One region of the Allobosea sp. P5_A5 genome, then DNA from elsewhere that is predicted to be linked to it. Evidence: riboswitches for the same ligand, from Rfam matches in the RefSeq annotation. Region 1 holds a riboswitch; each other region holds the start of a gene.
What was found. A riboswitch is a leader RNA that binds a small molecule or an ion and turns the genes downstream of it on or off. The one in region 1 is predicted to bind cobalamin.
Positions count from the first base shown of each region.

Region 2: another riboswitch for cobalamin. It lies ahead of AC1DR6_RS13055 (ABC transporter substrate-binding protein); the one in region 1 lies ahead of AC1DR6_RS01425 (ABC transporter substrate-binding protein).
Region 3: another riboswitch for cobalamin. It lies ahead of AC1DR6_RS13730 (DUF1636 family protein); the one in region 1 lies ahead of AC1DR6_RS01425 (ABC transporter substrate-binding protein).

Region 1 covers NZ_JBFUKY010000001.1:286,966-290,539, reverse strand. Annotated here, with positions in the region: gene AC1DR6_RS01430 (ABC transporter substrate-binding protein) at 1-558, opposite strand, end outside; gene AC1DR6_RS01425 (ABC transporter substrate-binding protein) at 561-1,538, opposite strand; cobalamin riboswitch at 1,691-1,885, opposite strand; gene AC1DR6_RS01420 (ABC transporter substrate-binding protein) at 2,058-3,574, shown strand, end outside.
Region 2 covers NZ_JBFUKY010000005.1:316,934-320,507, forward strand. Annotated here, with positions in the region: gene AC1DR6_RS13050 (FecCD family ABC transporter permease) at 1-448, opposite strand, end outside; gene AC1DR6_RS13055 (ABC transporter substrate-binding protein) at 459-1,493, opposite strand; cobalamin riboswitch at 1,715-1,937, opposite strand; gene AC1DR6_RS13060 (bifunctional sugar phosphate isomerase/epimerase/4-hydroxyphenylpyruvate dioxygenase family protein) at 1,958-3,574, opposite strand, start outside.
Region 3 covers NZ_JBFUKY010000006.1:100,597-104,170, reverse strand. Annotated here, with positions in the region: gene cobO (cob(I)yrinic acid a,c-diamide adenosyltransferase) at 1-466, opposite strand, end outside; gene cobU (bifunctional adenosylcobinamide kinase/adenosylcobinamide-phosphate guanylyltransferase) at 494-1,003, opposite strand; cobalamin riboswitch at 1,151-1,337, shown strand; gene AC1DR6_RS13730 (DUF1636 family protein) at 1,466-1,903, shown strand; gene cobW (cobalamin biosynthesis protein CobW) at 1,900-2,943, shown strand; gene cobN (cobaltochelatase subunit CobN) at 2,954-3,574, shown strand, end outside.

The DNA of each region.
Region 1 (3,574 bases):
CGCGTGGCGTGCGGCGAAGGCCGCGATCGCCGCATCCGCCTCTGCGACGAGCCGCTCGCCCCGCTCAGGCTCACCGACGAGGCGGGCGATCCGGCGCGTCAGCTTGGCGAAGGGATCGCGGAGGTTGCGGCCCGCGCTGACCAGCGTCGGGGCGATCGCGGCCAGCCGATCGTAATGCTCGGCATAGCTGTGATAGGCCGTCGCCGCCAGGATCAGATCCGGCTCCAGTTCGGCGATCAGGTCCAAATCGACCCGCCCGGCGGGAACGTTCGCGATGTCGGCGGGCACGGGCGGCTCAACCCACGGGAAGTTCCGGCCATCCCCTCCCGCGCCGTATCGCATCGCCCCGACCAGAGAGGTGCCGAGCGCCTGCGCGATCGCCACGTCGCTGTAGCCGACCGCGAGAATCCGTCGAGGTCGGGCGCCGAGGGTCGTCTCGCCGCGGCTATGGGTGATGCGAACTGGATCGACGGCGTCGGCGCGCGCCGAAGAACCGATCAGCGCCATGGCGCCCGTGCCTATGATCAATGCCCGGCGCGTCGGTAACGAGAGGCCCATCGTCACGCCTTCTTCGGGAAGTTGCTCTCGATCATGTCGAGCAGGCGCAACGCCGAGAGGTAATCGGGACGGACGGCGGATTCGTCGAGTTCCCACCTGCGGTAGTTGATGACCGCGTCGAGCTGACGGTAACCGGGATCGCAGCAAAGCTGCCCCATGCTGACCGGGCCGTTGGACACGATGATCAGGTTCGGCGCCGAGAACACGTCGAGGACCTCGGCGATCGGGACGACGACACGTCCGTCAGCGTCCGGCGTGGCGCCGGCAACCTTGGTGGCCGCGTCGGCGACCTTGAAACCAAGAGCGGCGAGCGCCCGTCCAAGACCGCTTCCCGCGGCGATCGCAAACGGGTCCTCATGGATGCCGGCGGGGTTCGCCTGCAAAAGCTCGATCTCGCCCTCGGGCCGGGTGATCTTGCCGGCGACCTCGCCTGCGCGGGAGTCGTATGCCGCTTCCAGCCCGGCGACCCTCTCGGATCGACCCAAGGCCTTGGCGATATAGGCGAGTTCGCTGCGCCAATCCGGCAGGGTCGCAGGCATGACGAGCGTCGGCGCGATCTTGGAGAGCTCGGCGATCGCGCCGCGGCTCTGGACGCCTCCGGCATTACGACCGCCGGCGAGGATGAGATCGGGAGCGGCGGCCCTGACCGCGCCGAGATCGACGCCATCGGACGCCGCCGGCAGGGGCTGCACCTTGGCGGCGACGGCCTGCTTGGTCCAGAGCGGCGGGAACCTGGTGCGCCGATTGATGCGGCCATCGGGAAAGCGCACGTCCGCGGCAACCACCGGCGCCTCCAGAGCGAGGGCGTAGCCCGCCAGCCCGGCATCCAGGACGACGATGCGCTTGGGGTTCGGCGGGACATCACCTGTTCCAATTCCGCTCTGCGCGATGGCCGCTCCCGACCCCAGAAACGGAATGACGCCCAAGAAAGCGCCGAAGGCGCGGCGCGACGGATGAGTTCGGTTGATGTCGCTCGACATCGCAGGCTCCCACGGTTCAACGCCGGGCGCACTGAGGCGTCCGGTGCCATGGCCGTGAGAAAGGGCAAGTCCCGTCTCGGGCGCACGGCAACATTCATCGAATGTCACCGTCACGGAAGACGACCGCGCCCTGGCACGCCCCGTGCCGCGGACTCAGGTGACCGGAACGGGCAGGTCTCCTGGCTCCCGGGTCGACGCCTGATCCCCACCTTCCCAACAACGCCGAGGCGTCGTCAGTGGCCAATCGGGGACCGGCTCTCCGGTTACAGTTGCGGGGGCAGCCACGGCATCACACCGCGTTCCCTTTCAATCCGCCTCGCGGCGGAACCTGTTCCGGGGCGAACGGTAGCGAAAGCAACTAGAAATGGGAAGCGTTGTTCAGATGTCTGGTTCTGGGAGGGACGCCGATGTCCGCTTATGGCGCTTTGTCCAATCAGGGCCATGGCCATAGCCTCTGCGCCCACAGCATCTACTCCTCGCCAGATTGTGTATGCCGTTTGGTTATAAGTCGCTCGATAGATGTCAATTGACCGCATTGAAGCTCATTGGCCTGATGGCCCATCAGGGAGAGCTCAGATGAAGAAAACCACTTTGGCATTCTTGGCCAGCTTCGCGGCCACGACAGCCACGCTGTCGCCGCTCAAAGCAGAGACGCTGCAAGTCGCTGTTGGGACCTCGGACATCACAAACCTCGATCCGCATCGTGCGAACGGTTTCGACTCGATGCTGATCGCGAATTTCTTCGACGGGCTGGTCAGGTTCCCTCCAGGAAGTGCCGATCCTGCGAAGATCGAGCCCGATTTAGCCACTCGCTGGGAGACGTCGACTGACGGCAAGTCGTGGACCTTTTTCCTGCGAAAGGGCGTCAAATTTCACGGCGATTTCGGCGAACTCACCGCCGATGACGTCGTTTTTTCGCTGAAGCGTGCGGCTGACTCCAGCACCTCCTCATTCGCTGCGAACTTCGCGGGCATTGCGGACGTAGTGAAGCTCGACGAACTGACTGTAAGGATCGATCTCAAGTATCCAGACGCAGGGCTGCTCGGGCTGCTTTCCAATTTTCACGGCGGCATGATCGTCAGCAAGAAGGCTGTCGAGCAGATGGGGCGCGAATTCGCTGCAAAGCCCATCGGGACCGGCCCTTACGAGATCGCCGAGCATGTTCTGCAGCAGCATGTCAAACTCGTCGCCAACAAGAGCTATTTCCGCGGCGCGCCGAAGATCGACGAAGTCCTTTGGCGTTTCGTTTTATCTGACAGCAGTCGTGATCTGGCCTTTCAATCCGGGCAGCTCGACCTGATTTATGGCCGCCGCGATCAGCGCTGGGTGACGCAGGTAAAGGCTCGGCCGGACGTCGTCGTGGATATCTTCGGGCAGGGCGAATTCCGCACCTTGCACATCAACAAGAGCATCAAGCCCTTGGATGATCTGCGTGTGCGTCAGGCGATTGCACTCTCGATTGACCTCGATCAGATCGTTCGTTTCGTGGGTCCTGACGTCGCCAAGAAGGGCTGCTCAGTGGTGCCGCCCGGCTATCGCGGCGAGGACTGCTCCTGGACTTTGAAGCCCGACATCGCCAAGGCGAAGGCCCTGCTCGCTGAGGCCGGACATCCGGACGGCATCACGCTCAGCGTCGTTGTCTCGAACATCTCCTCGCAATTGCCGATCATGGAAGTGATCCAGAACCAGCTCGGCAAAGCCGGCATCAAGCTGGATATGAAGGTGGTCGATCATCCGACCTATCAGCAGCAGATCCGACAGAATGCGAGCGCCCTTGTATTTTACGGCGCAGCACGGTTTCCGGTCGCGGATACCTATCTCACCGAGTTCTACCATTCCGCCGCGACGGTGGGGAAACCGACCGCGATCACCAACTTCTCGCATTGCGACGTGGCTGATGCCGAGATCGAACAGGCCCGAAAGGAAGCTGACCCGGCCAAGCAGATGGCAGATTGGAAGGTCGCGCAGGACAAGATTCACAAGGATGTCTGCGCGGTGCCGCTTTTCGAGCTTCAGCAGGTCTGGGCGCGTAGCAA
Region 2 (3,574 bases), on a different contig from region 1:
ACGCGACGACGGCCAGCGCGGCGCAGGAGCCGACGAAGGCACCGGCGGACAGGCTCAGCGTGAGGCCGCCGACGCTGATGCCCAGGATCAGCACCGCCACGGCGCCGGTGGAGGCGCCGGCGGAAATGCCGAGGATATAGGGCTCGGCCAAGGGGTTGCGGAGCAGCGCCTGCAAGATCGCGCCCGAAATTGCGAGCGAGCCGCCGCACAGCGCCGCCATCAGCGCACGGCTCAGGCGATAATCGAAGATGACGCCCTGCTGGATCGCGCTGACCGGCAGGCCGAGATCGAACAGCCCGTTGCCGAGAGCCTTCAGCGCGGTGTCGAGCGGAATGCGCATCTCGCCGATCGTCACGGCCAGCGCGACCGCGAGCGCAAGCGCGATCAGCGCGAGGAGACCGGCGCCGATGCGCACCGGCCAGTTGGGTCCATGGGCAGCGTGGCTCAAGGCATGCTGCTCAGTTGACCGGGCGGAAGCCGGCGATGGCCTTGGCCAGCGTCTCGATTCCGTCGACCGTGTCGATGCCGGCCCGCGTCGCGCCGACATCCATCACCACGACACGCCCGTTCTTCACGGCATCGAGCTTGCTGGCGACCGGATCGGTCTTCAGGAACTCCAGCTTCCTCTCGATGTCGTCGGCGGGGAAGCGGCGGCGGTCCATCCGGACTGCGACGATGACGGAGGGGTTGGCGGCGGCGATGCTCTCCCAGCCCACCAGGGGCCATTCCTCGTTGGTCGTGATGACGTTGCGGGCGCCGAGCTTGGACAGGATATAGGCCGGCACGCCGTTCTTACCGGCCATGAAGGCGTCGCCCTTGAGATCCTTGCTGGAGAACCAGACCGCGATGGAGACATCCTGGGCCTTGAGGTCGGCAACGGCCGCGACCGCTTTTTCCTCGCGCGCCTTCAGCTCCGCAACCAGCGTGTCAGCCCGGTCGGAGACATCGAAGATCTGCCCGAACTCCCGGATGTTCTGATAGACGAGATCCATCGTGAACATTCTGGTGCGGACGCCATCGCCGGCGCCCGAATTGTCCTTGCCGACGCAGTCGGTGGGCGAGACATAAGTCGGCACCTTGACCTTGGCGAACTGGTCGCGCTTGCCGACGATGCCATTGGGGCCGATGTGCCATTCGAACATCGCGGTGACCATGTCGGGGTCCTGCGCCAGCACCGCCTCGAAGCTCGGGTCGTTGTCGGCGAGGCGCTTCACCTTGGCGTTAACCGCCTCATAGGGCTTGGCAACAGGCGAGAACCAGACGGCCGTTCCCACGACACGGTCGCCAAGGCCCAGCGCGTAGAGGATTTCCGTCTGCGTCTGACCGATCGAGACCACGCGCTTGGGCGGCGCCGCGAAGGTGACGTTCTCGCGGCAGTTCTCCAGCGTCAGGGGGTAACGGGTCGGCTCCGCCGATGCGACACCGCTGAATGCCAGACCGAAAAGCGCGGCAAGCGCCGGCAGCAGATGGCTTGGCTTGGGATGGGCAAACATGGCAAGGCCTCGATATGTAATATTGTTACATATCCGATAGGCCGCGAGATAGGGTTGCGTCAAGCCGCGGCCGACGCTGCTGCGCCCGCCGGAAACCGCATTGAACTTGGACATGGATATCATCGCTCCCCGAGATGGGGGCGAGAGCGCGTAGGCGTGAGGGAGCCGAGGCCGCCAAGGCACCGGTCACGACACAGCCATCGGAGCACCCCGCCCGAAAGACGTCTTCAGCGACCGGGGCAGGTCTCCTGGCTCGCGGGTCTATGCCTGTTTCGCCCGGCCTTCCCGGCACCTCACGGCACCAGTGGACGATGGACGAAGGGCTCGCCGCTTACAGTTGCGGGGGCAGCTTCGGCTTCGGCAGACACCTCACAGTGCCCGGCCTCACCGAATTCCCTCTTAGCTTCGGGCAGAACCCGAAGAACCTCGATCGAGGCCTCACCATAGAGGGCGGCAAGAAGTCGTCAATGCCCCATCGGGGCCGGCACCGTGATCGGACGCGCCAGCCGTGCCTGTGCGGTCAGGCGAATGCCGGCATTGGGGGCGCCATAGCCCGTATAACCGCTGCGTTGGACGATCTCGAAGAACAGGCCGCCATCGAGTGTCTGCGTATAGGCCTGATGGAAGCTGCCGCCGGCATCGCTGTCATAGAGAATGTTCAGCGCCTTCAAGGCGTCGATCTCTTCCGGCGGCAGGTCGGAGCGGGACTCGAGGTCGTCGTAGTAATTCTCCGGAATCGGCAACATCGAGACGCCGTTCGCCGCAAGCTGCCGGACGGTCGCGACGATGTCGTTCGTCGTCAGCGCGATGTGCTGGACACCGGAGCCGAAGAAGTCGGTGACGAAACGAGCCGAGAGCGTGCGGTGGCTTTGCGAGCCGTTGAGGATGAGCCGCAGGCCATGGCCGTTGCGGCCGTCGAGCCCGCTCTCGATGACCTGGCTCTGGACCACGCCGCCGGGGTCGAGCACGGCCTGGCTGGGCGCCTTCTTCGTGTCGAAGAGCGAGGAATAGAACAGCAGCCAGGTCAGCATCTCCTCGTACTGCATGGTCTGCGAGACATGGTCGACGCCGAGCAGGCCGGCATCGGCGCCCGTCTCGTGGGTCGGCTCGAAATCGACCTGCGCCCAGCGGCCGAGCGCCGAGCCCCCGTCGATAAAATAGATCAGGCTGCCGCCGAGCCCACGCACGGCGGGGATGTCGAGCTCGCCCGGCCCGACCGCGCCGGCATGGGGCACGTCGAGCAGCGCCTTGGCGCGCGCGGTCGCGGCCTGCGCGTCCGGCACCCGCAGCGCCAGCGCGCAGACCGACGAGCCATGGGTGATCTGATAGCTGTGGGCGAAGCCGTCATCCTCGCTGTTCAGGACGATGCGGATATCGCCCTGACGCCAAAGCCCGACCTCCTTCGAGCGGTGCTTGCCGATGCGGGTGAATCCGAGCGCCCGCAGCATGCCCTCGAAGCTGGCCCTCTCGACCTCGGCCACGGCGAATTCGAGGAATTCGACAGCCTCGACCGGCCCCGGCGGCGGCATCGGCACGGCGCCGGGAACGGGTTTGCCGACCTGACGGCCGGTCTCGTCGAGCAGCCAGATCAGCGAGCGGTGCCCATCCAGCGCGACCGATCGCGCCGAACCAGCACGGAAGCGGTCGTTGAAGATCTCCAAGGAGAGCACGCCATCATAGCCGGTATCGGCGAGCGCGCGCATGAAGGCGGATAGATCGAGGTCGCCCTGGCCCGGCAGGCAGCGCCAATGCCGGCTCCACGACAGATAGTCCATCTGCAGCAGCGGCGCGTCGGCCATCTGCACCATCGCGATCTTGTCGCGGGGGATCGTCCCGATGGCGGAAACGTCGAGCTTGCGCGAGAGGATGTGGAAGGAATCGAGCACGATCCCGACCTCCGGCCGGTTGGCGCGGCGCACGATCTCCCAGGCGTCGCGGTAGTCGAAGATCTGGCGGCCCCAGGCCAGCGCCTCGTAGCCGATCTTGAAGCCGCGCTTGCCGGCGCGTTCGCCCAGTTCGGCGAAGTCGGCGGCGAGTCGGTCGATGCCGGACAGCGCTTCAGGCGAGGTGTTGGAACAGAC
Region 3 (3,574 bases), on a different contig from region 1:
GGGCAGCGAGTGTTTCGACCACCTCGGCCAGCGGCAGATAATCATAACGCAGGGCGATGTTGAGCTCGTCGAGAACGAGGAGCCGGATCCCCGGATCGGCCATGAGCTCGCGAGCCTTGGCAAAGGCGCGGGTGGCGGCGGCGATATCGCGGGCCTTGTCCTGTGTTTCCCAGGTGAAGCCCTCGCCCATGCTGTGCCATTCGACCTGGCCGGGAAAAGCGTCCAGCGCCTTGCGCTCGCCGGTGTCCCAGGCGCCCTTGATGAACTGCACCACGCCGACCCGCCAGCCATGGCCGAGCGCGCGCAGCATCAGTCCGAAAGCGGCGGTGGATTTACCCTTGCCCGGGCCGGTATTAACGATCAGCAGGCCTTTTTCGACCGTTTTCGCCGCGACTTCGGCATCCTGAACCGCCTTGCGCTTTTCCATCTTTGCCTTGTGGCGCGCGGCGTCGTCGATCTCCGTCATCGTTTCACTCGTCTCATTTCGCTCATTTCATTTAACCTGCATCGGCAATCCGGCGACCATGAAGACCACGCGCCCGGCGCGCGCCGCAAGCGCCTGATGCAGCCGGCCGGCCTCGTCGCGGAAGCGCCGCGCCAGCGCATTGTCCGGCACGATACCCAAGCCGACCTCGTTGGAAACCATCACGATGGGTGCGGTCGCCCTCTCGCAAGCCGCGATCAGGGCCGCGCGGGCGTCGGCCGTGTCGCGCTCGGCGAGGATGAGGTTGGTCAGCCACAGCGTCAGGCAATCGACCAGGATCGGGCGATCGGAACGAGCCTCGATCGCCTCGGCGAGCTCGATCGGCGCATCCACCGTCTGCCAGCCAGCAGGACGACGTGCGCGATGCTCGGCGATGCGCTGCCGCATCTCGTCGTCATAGGCCTGGGCGGTGGCGATGTAGGTCCAAGGCGCGGGCAGTGCCTCGACCAGCGCCTCGGCATGACGGCTCTTGCCGGAGCGGGCGCCGCCGAGGACGAGGGTGAGGTGGGGGATGTCCATGACAATGCTCCGCCTGTCCCAGCCGTCATGCTCGGGATAGACCCGAGCATCTGTTGCCGAACAGAGCTCCGCTACCTCTTCCTGCCGGAGATTCTCGGGTCAAGCCCGAGAATGACGCCATTGCATTGCGCGGCGGCACCGCCGCAGCTATTGATCGTCATCGACGGTGCCTCCGCGAGGAGGTGAAAAGGGAACGCGGTACGAAACCGCGGCTGCCCCCGCAACTGTAAGCGGCGTGTCCGACGCCATCCGCCACTGGATTTCGATCCGGGAAGGCGGCGCCGGACGTCTTGAAGCCGTGAGCCAGGAGACCTGCCGTCGACCCGCAACGATCCAACAAGCTGCCGGCGGGGCGGCTACGGAGACGACAGATGATTTGCTTCCAGCCCTGCCCGGGCGCGAAGGCCCGCATCCGCGCGGCCTTTCCCTCCCGCCATATCGCCCTCGCGCGATCCAGTTGACATGGCGGTCCAAGACCGGCCTCTGGACGAGCGCGAGGGCTCCGCTCTCGGCCTCGCCAGCTGCACCATCCATGTCTGCACGGCCTGCCGCCGCGCCCGCGCCGACCTGCCTGACGGGTACGATCGCCCCGGCATCGCGCTGGCCGAAGCTCTGGCGGCGCAGATCGAAGGTCTCGGCGGTGCAATCTCCGTTGAGCCCGTCGAATGCCTCTCCGTCTGCAAGCGGCCTTGCACCGTCGCCCTCACCGGCGCGGGCAAATGGACCTATGTCTATGGCGATCTCGACCCTCACAGCGCAGTCGAGACGCTGATCGCCTTCGCCAGCCAATACGGCGCGACGCCGGACGGGATTGTGCCCTGGCGCGAGCGCCCCGAGACGATCCGCAAGAGCGTCGTGGCGCGCATCCCTCCCCTTTCGATTACGAGACAGCCCTCATGACCGCCTCTCTCGCCAAGACCCCCTGTACCATCGTCACCGGCTTCCTCGGTGCCGGGAAGACGACGCTGGTGCGCCATCTCCTTGAAAACGCCCAAGGCAAGCGCCTCGCCGTGCTGGTCAACGAGTTCGGCGATCTCGGCTTCGACGGCGAGTTCCTGAAGGGCTGCGGCATCGCCGGCTGCTCGGAAGACGATGTCGTCGAGCTGCCCAATGGCTGCATCTGCTGCACCGTCGCCGATGATTTCGTGCCGGCGCTGGAAAGGCTGCTGAACCGGGCGAATCCGCCCGACCATATCCTGATCGAGACCTCGGGCCTCGCGCTGCCCAAGCCGCTTGTGCAGGCTTTCAACTGGCCGGCGATCCGCGCCCGTGTCACCGTTGACGGCGTCATCGCCGTGGTCGATGGCCCGGCCGTGGCAGAAGGCCAGTTCGCCGACGATCCGGAGGCGCTCGCGGCGCAGAAGGCGGCCGATCCTAACGTCGATCATGACAACCCGCTGGAAGAGGTGTTCGAGGACCAGATCCTCTGCGCCGACCTGATCCTACTCAACAAGAGCGACCTGATCGACGAGGCCGGGCGGGCGCGGGTCAAGGCCGAGATCGCCGCGCATCTGCCCAAGGCGATCAAGATCGTCGAGACCGCTCATGGCAAGGTCGAGCCGGCGCTGATCGTCGGCTTGGGCGCCGCCGCCGAAAGCGATCTCGCCGCCCGCCCCTCTCATCATGGCGAGGGCGAAGGCGAGCACGACCATGATGATTTCGACTCGGTTGCGCTGCCGCTGCCGGCAGGGCTCTCGCCGGAAGAGCTTTCGGCGCGGTTCACCAAGGCGGCCGAGGCGGACGGCGTGCTGCGGCTGAAAGGCTTTGCCGCCGTGCCGGGCAAGCCGATGCGGCTTGTCGTGCAGGGCGTCGGCCGCCGTGTCGGCCATCACTACGACCGGGCTTGGGGGGCGTCCGAGTCACAGGAGGGTCGCCTGACCGTGATCGGCCTGAAGGGTTTCGACGTGAAGGCCGTGCAAGCGGCGCTAGCGGGGGGCTGACGCAGCACCGATGCACCTTCTCCCGACCAGCGAGATCAGGCTCGACGACGGCGAGGACGCCGTCGATCTCGCCTTGCCGCCGGGAGACGTGCTGGTGCTGTCCTTCGCTGACAGTGATCTCTCGGCCCTGGCGACTGCCCTCAGCTCTGCGGATCCTCCGCCGTCATGGTCGGGCTTGTCCCGGCCATCCACGGCTTTGCTGGTCGAAGGTCGCGTTCAAGACGTGGATGCTCGCCACAAGAGCGAGCATGACGGCGAAAGTCTCAGCGTCCGTCTTGCCTCGCTGCGGCAGCTGCGGCATCCGCTTTCGGTCGATCTGCTGATCGAAAAGACGGTGTCGCGCTGCCGCTTCGTGGTGGTGCGGTGCCTCGGTGGCCTCGACTACTGGCGCTATGGCATCGAGCAGCTCGCCAATATCTGCCGGCGCGAAGGCATCGCGCTCGCCGTTCTGCCGGGCGACGATCGCGACGACGAGAGGCTCGCCGAATACGGCACCGTGCCGGCCGCTTGCGCGCAGGCGATCCTGCGCTACTTCAAGGCCGGCGGCACGGAGAATATGCGCCGGATGCTGACTATCGCGGCGAGGTTTCTCGACGCGGGGCGAGCCCCTTATCCTGCCGGCCAGCCGCCT